Regions from separate parts of the Streptomyces sp. Qhu_M48 genome, predicted to be linked through region 2. Evidence: riboswitches for the same ligand, from Rfam matches in the RefSeq annotation. Region 2 holds a riboswitch; the other holds the start of a gene.
What was found. A riboswitch is a leader RNA that binds a small molecule or an ion and turns the genes downstream of it on or off. The one in region 2 is predicted to bind cobalamin.
Positions count from the first base shown of each region.

Region 1 (4,157 bases), 6.0 Mb from region 2:
TGGATCTCGTACCCCTCGACCCGCTCCCCGAGCGCCTCGCCGACCGGCCGGGCCAGCGTCTTCTCGCGCGCGAACCTGACGCGTACGGGCAGCAGTCCGAGCCCGTCGACGGTTCCGGCCCGCGACTCGACCTCGTCCTCGATCCGCTCGCCGAGCACCTGGAAGCCACCGCAGACGCCGAGCACCGGGCGGCCCTCGGCGGCGCGCCGGGCGAGCGCGTCGGCGAGGCCGCGTTCCCGCAGCCAGGCGAGTGCCTTGACCGTGCCGCGCGTGCCGGGCACGACGACGAGGTCCGCGTCGGCGAGCTCCTCGGGCCGGTCGACGAACCGGACGACGACGCCCGGCTCGGCGGCCAGCGCGTCGACGTCCGTGAAGTTGGACATGAGGGGTACGGCGCAGACGGCGACCCGCAGCACGTCCGCGCCGACCGGCGGCGCCACGACCGACTCGCGGACGGTGCCGCGCAGCGAGACCCGGAGGCCGTCCTCCTCGTCGATGCCGAGCCCGTGGGCGTACGGCAGGACGCCGAAGGTCCGCCGCCCGGTGAGGTCGTACAGCATGTCGAGCCCGGGTTCGAGCAGGGTCACGTCGCCCCGGAACTTGTTCACGAGGTATCCGGCGATCAGCTCCTGGTCCTCGGGCGCGAGCAGCGCCGTCGTCCCGAAGAACTGGGCGAAGACCCCGCCCCGGTCGATGTCCCCGACCACGACCACGGGCAGCCGCGCGGCCCGCGCTATGCCCATGTTCACGATGTCGGTGCGCCGCAGGTTGATCTCGGCCGGGCTGCCGGCCCCTTCGCAGATCACCGCGTCGTACGTGCTCCGCAGCTCCTCCAGGCAGGCCAGGACCGGCTCGAACAGCTCCTTCTGGCGCCCTCCGTGGTAGCCGCGAGCGCTGAGTTCACCGACCGGCCTGCCCATCAGGACGACCTGGCTGGAGCGGTCGCTGCCCGGCTTGAGCAGCACCGGGTTCATCAGCGCGGTCGGCTCGACGCGGGCGGCCTGCGCCTGCATGGCCTGGGCCCGCCCGATCTCGGCGCCCTCGCGGGTGACGAAGGAGTTGAGGGACATGTTCTGTCCCTTGAAGGGCGCGACCTTGACGCCCTGCCGGACCAGCCACCGGCAGATGCCGGCCGTGACGACGCTCTTGCCCGCGTCGGAGGTGGTCCCGGCGACGAGCAGCCCTCCGCCCCTCATGCGTTCCTCCGCTTCCGGGCCGCCAGGGCACCGATGATGATGCGGCCGCCCACACAGGCGACCAGGGTCAGCGCGGTCACCCGGCGCGAGAGGCCGACCGCCCGGTCGATGTCCGCGATCTCGACGGGCCGCCCCGCCCCGTTGAGCACCGGCCGGTGCTCGACCCGGCCGCCGTACGCCAGGGTCCCCCCGAGCCGTACGCCGAGGGCCCCCGCGAAGGAGGCCTCGACGGGGCCCGCGTTGGGGCTGGGGTGCTTCGCCGCGTCCGCGCGCCAGGCCCGTACGGCCCCGCGGGGGTTCCCGCCCGCGACGGTCGCGAGCGCGGCCGTCAGCCGGGCCCCGGGCCAGCCGGCCACGTCGTCGAGCCGGGCCGAGGCCCAGCCGAATCGGCGGTGGCGCGGCGACCTGTGGCCGACCATCGCGTCGAGGGTGTTGACGGCCCGGAAGCCGAGCAGGCCCGGTACGCCCGCGACCGCGCCCCAGAAGAGGGCGCCGACCACGGCGTCGGAGGTGTTCTCGGCGACCGATTCGACGACCGCGCGGGCCATCGCCGGTCCGTCGAGGGAGTGCGGGTCGCGGCCGCAGAGGTGCGGCAGCCGTTCCCGGGCCACCTCCAGGTCGCCGGCGGCCAGCGCCCCGCCGATCGCGCGTGCCTCCCGGCCCAGGGTCGTACCGCCGACGACGGCCCAGACGGAGGCCGCGGTGAGGGCCGCGGCGGCGGCCGGGCGGTTCCGCACGGCCCGTGCGGCGAGCGCGCCCAGGGCGACGGTGGAGCCGGCGCAGACGGCGGTGTGCAGGGCGCCCCAGCCGCGGTGGTCGTGGTGGAGGCGTTCCTCGACGGCGGCGGCGGCCCGGCCGAACACGGCGACGGGGTGTCCGCGCCGGGGGTCGCCGACGAGCAGGTCGACGGCGAGGCCCGCGGCCGCGCCGTACGCGAACACACCGGTGGTACTGCTGCGGCCGGGCATGGCGCTCTGTCCTCACTCAGGGTCCGCGCCCTGGATCGACGTGACCGGCGGCGAGAGTTCCTGACTCCCGGACCCTGGGGATCCGGTCACAGTGGCGGGACCGCGCCGGATTCGCACCGGACTTCCTCTTCTGCCGCCGTAATGGCCTCGGCAGTCCACCACGCCCCGAGAAGGGGCGTCAACTCACCCTTGACCTGCGGCGGCGCACTGTGCGGAGCACCACAGAGAGGGCGGTGGACAGACGACGGCCGGGCGGCCCGCACCGAGAGTGCGGGCCGCCCGGCCGGTGGAGCGGGGACCGTCAGGCGACGATCAGGTAGATGCCGTAGGCCACGGCCGCGAGGCAGAGGCCGAAGCAGGCGTAGGCGCCGGTGCGGGCCAGGGCGGCGGAGTCACCGCGGGCGGCGGCCTCCTCCTGCTTGCCGAGGCCGACGATCCCGAGGGTGAAGAGGCCCACGAGGGCGACGGTCGCCACGAGGCTGACTCCGAAGACGGAGCCGAGGGCTGCCCAGTCGATCTTCATGTCGTTCGTTCCTTACACCGTTGCGGCGGGGGCCGGGGGAGCGGCCGGGTCCGTGGGGACCGGCGCCGGGATGGTGGTCTTGAGGTCCTCGTCCGCGACGGCGGCGACGGAACCGGCGGCCGGCGGCGGGGTGACGGCCGCGATGGCGGTGGTCACCACACCCGCGGGCTCGGCGTCGAGGTCGTCGTCGGTGACGTTGTTGTGGTCGACCGGCTTGCGGCGGGAGAGCGACCAGATGACGGCGGAGCCGACGACCAGCAGCACCGCGACGGCGGCGATGCCCCAGGGGCCCTGCTTGGTGAGGAACTCGGCGCCTGCGCCGACCAGACCCGCGGCGGGCAGGGTCAGACCCCAGGCGACGAACATCCGGGTGGCGGTCGACCAGCGGACGACACCGCCCTTGCGGCCGAGGCCGGCGCCCATCACGGCACCCGAGCAGGACTGGGTGGTGGAGAGCGAGAAGCCCAGGTGCGAGGAGGCCAGGATGACCGTCGCGGCGCTGGTCTGGGCGGCGAAGCCCTGCTGCGGCTGGAGGTCGGTGAGGCCCTTGCCCATGGTGCGGATGATGCGCCAGCCACCGAGGTAGGTGCCGAGGGCGATGGCGACACCGGCGGAGACGATGACCCACATCGGAGGGTTCGAGCCGGGGGCGACGACACCCTGGGTGACCAGGGCGAGGGTGATGATGCCCATCGTCTTCTGGGCGTCGTTGGTGCCGTGGGCGAGGGAGACGAGACCGGCGGAGGCGATCTGGCCGGCCCGGTAGCCCTTGGCCGTGGCCTTCGCCTCGGGGTTGGCCTTGATCTTGTACGTCAGCCTGGTGGCGGCCATCGCGGCGAGGCCGGCGACGAGGGGCGCGGCGATGGCCGGGATGAGGACCTTGGTGACGATGGTGGGGCCGTTCACGGCCGACCAGCCGGCCGACATGACCGCGGCGCCGATGAGGCCGCCGAAGAGGGCGTGGGAGGAGCTGGACGGCAGCCCCAGCAGCCAGGTCAGCAGGTTCCACAGGATGGCGCCGACCAGCGCGGCGAAGATCACCTCTGTGCGGATGCCCTCCTCGTTGATGATCCCGCCGGAGATCGTCTTGGCGACCTCCACGGACAGGAACGCGCCGACGAGGTTCAGCACGGCGGACATGGCCACCGCCGTCTTCGGCTTGAGGGCACCGGTCGAGATGGTCGTGGCCATCGCGTTGGCGGTGTCGTGGAAACCGTTCGTGAAATCGAACACGAGAGCTGTCACGACCACAATGGCGAGCAGCAGCGTGATGTGTTCCATTTACCCAGGCAATCGTTTGACGTCAGTGGCGAGCCGAACGTAGGCAACCTGAGTGAACGGAAGGTGAACTGGGTCGGGCGGCGTGGTGTCCCTATCCGGTGTCAAGGCATTCCGCTTAACCCCCGGACGAGCCGGGTGTCCACGATGCGGTCACCCCGCAACCCCGGGTAATCCGGGCCATCACAGGGC
Region 1 covers NZ_CP195432.1:2,050,776-2,054,932, forward strand. Annotated here, with positions in the region: gene ACRRSS_RS09545 (cobyric acid synthase) at 1-1,196, opposite strand, end outside; gene ACRRSS_RS09550 (cobalamin biosynthesis protein) at 1,193-2,164, opposite strand; cobalamin riboswitch at 2,197-2,339, opposite strand; gene ACRRSS_RS09555 (hypothetical protein) at 2,466-2,687, opposite strand; gene ACRRSS_RS09560 (anion permease) at 2,700-3,968, opposite strand.
Region 1: it holds a riboswitch for cobalamin, as region 2 does, so the genes downstream of both, ACRRSS_RS09550 (cobalamin biosynthesis protein) here and cobN (cobaltochelatase subunit CobN) in region 2, are expected to answer to the same signal.

Region 2 (4,157 bases):
GGCGACCGTGCGGCCCGCGTCGAGGTGCGCGGCGAGGCGGGCGGCGGCCTCCTCGTAGAAGTCGTTCAGGGCGCCCCGGTAGCCGCCGGGGTGGTCCGTGGTCTCCACCGTGAGCGGGTACATCAGCCGCTCCTCGATGTGGTCCTCGCGGAGGTGCTCGGCGGCGATGGAGCGGGCGATGGAGCGGCCGTGGCGGGCCGAGTGGTACGCGACGACGTCGGCGGCGGCGATGGCCTTCACGGCGGCCACCGTCATCAGGTCCGGGTCGCCGGGGCCGAGCCCGACCCCGTACAGCCTGCCCTTGGCCGGGTTCTCGCTCTGCGGGGTGCTCATGCCTGGATCTCCGCTTCGTGGGCGATCGCGTTGATCGCGGCGGCCGTCATCGCGCTGCCGCCGCGCCGGCCCCGTACGACGAGGTAGTCGAGGCCGAGGTCCTGGGCGGCCAGGGCGTCCTTGGACTCGGCGGCGCCGATGAAGCCGACCGGTATGCCGAGGACGGCGGCCGGGCGGGGCCCGCCCTTCGCGACCATCTCCAGGAGGTGGAAGAGGGCGGTGGGCGCGTTGCCGATGGCGACGACGGAGCCTTCGAGGCGGTCCCGCCACAGTTCGAGGGCGGCGGCGGAGCGGGTGGTGCCCAGCTCGGCGGCGAGGCCCGGCACCGACGGGTCGGAGAGCGCGCAGATCACCTCGTTGTCGGCGGGCAGCCGCTTGCGGGTGACACCGCTGGCGACCATCTGCGCGTCGCAGAGGATCGGCGCACCGGCCCGGAGGGCGGCGCGGGCGCTCGCGACGACCCCGGGGGAGTACGCGATGTCCTGGACGAGGTCGGTCATGCCGCAGGCGTGGATCATCCGGACCGCCACCTGGGCGATGTCGGCGGGCAGGCCCGCCAGATCCGCCTCGGCGCGGATCGTGGCAAAGGAACGGCGGTAGATCTCCGCCCCGTCCTTCTCGTAGTCGAACATCGTGGTGCTCTCGCTCATCTCGTGGGTGTCGTGTGGGCTGACGGGGCGCGAGCCGCCGCGACCGCTTCGGCCAGGGAGGTACGGGGGACGGGGACGCCGTCCACCAGGTAGGTGTCGGCGCCGGTGGCGACGGCGCCGGCCCAGACGCCGTGCGGGTGTCCGCAGCGCCGCTCGCACCCGGAGTAGTGGAAGGCCAGGAGCCCCGCCGGGGCGCGGGCGGCGTCGGCGCGCACGTCGGCGAGGGACTTGGCGCAGCCGGGCAGCCCGGTGCAGGCGGTGACGCCGACGCCGGGTGCGTCGGGCCGGGTGATCAGCCCGTGGGCCGCGAGTCCGGGCAGCCGGTCGTGGTCCGCTCCGACGACGACCGCTCCGCGCCAGGGCGTGAACCGGATTTCGTCGGCGGGCAGCAGGGCCCGCAGCTGGGCGGCGGTCAGCCGGCCGAGCGGCGCGAGGACGTGCAGGGCGCGGACGCCGAGCGGCCCGGGCGCGAGGGGCGGGGCCTGGGGCAGCGGCGGTACGGGGACGGGTCCGGCGCCGGGGTGGCCGGGATCGCCGAGCCCGGTGGGTCCGCCGGGTCCGACGAGCCCGCCGAGGTCCGGGTGGTGGCCCTCGGGCAGCTCCCGGACCCGCCAGGCCCCCGTTCCGGCGGTTTCGGCGGCGGTGAGGAAGGCGCGGGCGGCGGCGAGCGCGGCGGCGGGGGCGTCGGCGGCGCGGACCCTGAGGCACTGGGAGCCGACCCGGAGCAGGGCCGTGCCGCCCTCTTCTGCGACCAAGGTCACATCGCCGCCGAGGCCGGCCACATCGCCCCGGCCGTCGTCGAGGACGAAGAGGAACCGGCCGGAGAGCGCCGCCGCCCAGGGCGCGGAACACAGCAGGTCGTCGAGAGCACGGGCCCACAACTGCACGTCGGCGGCGCCGAGTCCGTCCAGGCCCGCGGCCGGGGAGGCCACGATGTTGCGGACGCGCTCGTGCGCGGGGGAGGGCAGCAGGCCCGCCCCGGAGAGGAGTGCGGCCAGCTCCGCCCCGCAGTCGTCCGCGAGGCCGCGCAGCTCCGCGTTGCCGCGCGAGGTGACGCTGAGCCGTCCGTCGCCGAGACTCTCCGCCGCAGCCGCCAGGACCTCGACCTGACGCGACGTCAAACGACCTGCGGGCAGGCGGAGTCGGGCGAGGCGGCCGTCGTCGGCGGAGTGCAGGCGCAGCGCCCCGGGACACGCGTCGCCACGGTCCCGAATGCGAGGTTCGCCCGGGTCGGGTGTCGGGGGCGGGGTCGGCGGCATGGCGGCGAGCATACCGACGGGGAACCGGGCACCCACCGGGTGTGATCCGGCCGACTCCGCGCCCCGGCCCGGCCCGGAGGACGATCCGGCGGGCAGCGTGGTCCGGCGGACCCTCCCGCTCGCCCCGGCCCGGAGGACGATCCGGCGGGCAGTGTGATCCGGCCGACCCTCCCGCCCGCCCCGGCCCGCCGACCTCACGATCTACTATGCAGACGGCATGGGGTCCCAGGACCCCGGGGAGGAAGCCCGGTGAGAATCCGGCGCGGTCCCGCCACTGTGAGCCGGCCCGGGCCGCGCGTTCGCGCGATCCCGGACCGGTGAGTCAGGAACTCCCGCCATCCATACGACCACCCGGGGCGCGGACAACCCCGAGGAAGGCCTGCGCTCGCCATGCTTCTGCTGCTGTCGCACTCCGACACCGACCTGCTCAGCGCCCGCGCGGCCGGCGGCCCGGTGGAGTACCGCTTCGCCAACCCCGCCCGTCTCCCCCTCGCCGAACTGCCCGGCCTCCTCGACGACGCCGAACTCGTCGTCGTCCGTCTCCTCGGCGGCCTCCGCTCCTGGGAGGACGGCCTCGAAGCGGTCCGCGCCGCCGGAAAGCCCGTGGTCGTCCTCAGCGGCGAACAGGCCCCCGACGCGCAGCTGATGGAGGCGTCCACCGTCCCCATCGGCGTCGCCACCGAGGCACACGCCTACCTCGCGCACGGCGGCCCCGGGAACCTGGAGCAGCTGGCCCGCTTCCTCTCCGACACCGCCCTCCTCACCGGCCACGGCTTCGAGCCCCCGGCCGCCGCCCCCACCTGGGGCCCCCTGGAGCGCGCCGCCCGCACGACGACCGGCCCGACCGTCGCCGTGCTCTACTACCGCGCCCACCACATGAGCGGGAACACCGGCTTCGTCGACGCCCTCTGCGCGGCGATCGAGGACGCCGGGGCGCAGCCGCTCCCGCTGTACGTGGCGTCCCTGCGCGCCCCCGAGCCGGAGCTGCTCGACCGCCTGCGCACCGCCGACGCGATCGTCACCACCGTCCTCGCCGCGGGCGGCACCAAGCCCGCCGAGGCGCAGGCCGGCGGCGACGAGGAGGCCTGGGACGCGGGCGCGCTCGCCGCGCTCGACGTGCCCATCCTCCAGGCGCTCTGCCTGACCGGCTCGCGCGCCGCCTGGGAGGAGAACGACGAGGGCCTCTCCCCGCTGGACGCCGCCAGCCAGGTCGCCGTGCCGGAGTTCGACGGCCGCCTGATCACCGTCCCCTTCTCCTTCAAGGAGATCGACGAGGACGGCCTGCCCGCGTACGTCGCCGACGCCGAGCGCGCGGCCCGGGTCGCCGGGATCGCCGTACGGCACGCCCGCCTCCGACACATCCCGAACGCCGAGAAGAAGCTGGCGCTCGTCCTCTCCGCGTACCCCACGAAGCACTCCCGCATCGGCAACGCCGTCGGCCTCGACACCCCCGCCTCCGCCGTCTCCCTCCTCCGCCGCCTCCGCGCGGAGGGGTACGACTTCGGGCCCGTCGAGGAGCTGCCCGGACTGGTCTCCGGCGACGGCGACGAGCTGATCTACGCCCTCATCGAGGCCGGCGGGCACGACCAGGACTGGCTCACCGAGGAGCAGCTCGCCCGCAACCCGGTCCGCGTCCCGGCGGCCGACTACAAGCGCTGGTACGCGACCCTGCCCGAGGAGCTCCGCACCCACGTCGAGGAGCACTGGGGCCCGGCGCCCGGCGAGATGTTCCTCGACCGCTCCCGTACCGCCGAGGGCGACCCAGAAGGCGACATCGTCCTCGCGGCCCTCCGCCGCGGGAACCTCCTGATCCTCATCCAGCCGCCGCGCGGCTTCGGCGAGAACCCGATCGCGATCTACCACGACCCCGATCTCCCGCCGTCCCACCACTACCTCGCCGCCTACCGCTGGATCG
Region 2 covers NZ_CP195432.1:8,017,341-8,021,497, forward strand. Annotated here, with positions in the region: gene ACRRSS_RS36190 (precorrin-2 C(20)-methyltransferase) at 1-333, opposite strand, end outside; gene ACRRSS_RS36195 (precorrin-8X methylmutase) at 330-983, opposite strand; gene ACRRSS_RS36200 (cobalamin biosynthesis protein CobG) at 980-2,242, opposite strand; cobalamin riboswitch at 2,442-2,593, shown strand; gene cobN (cobaltochelatase subunit CobN) at 2,633-4,157, shown strand, end outside.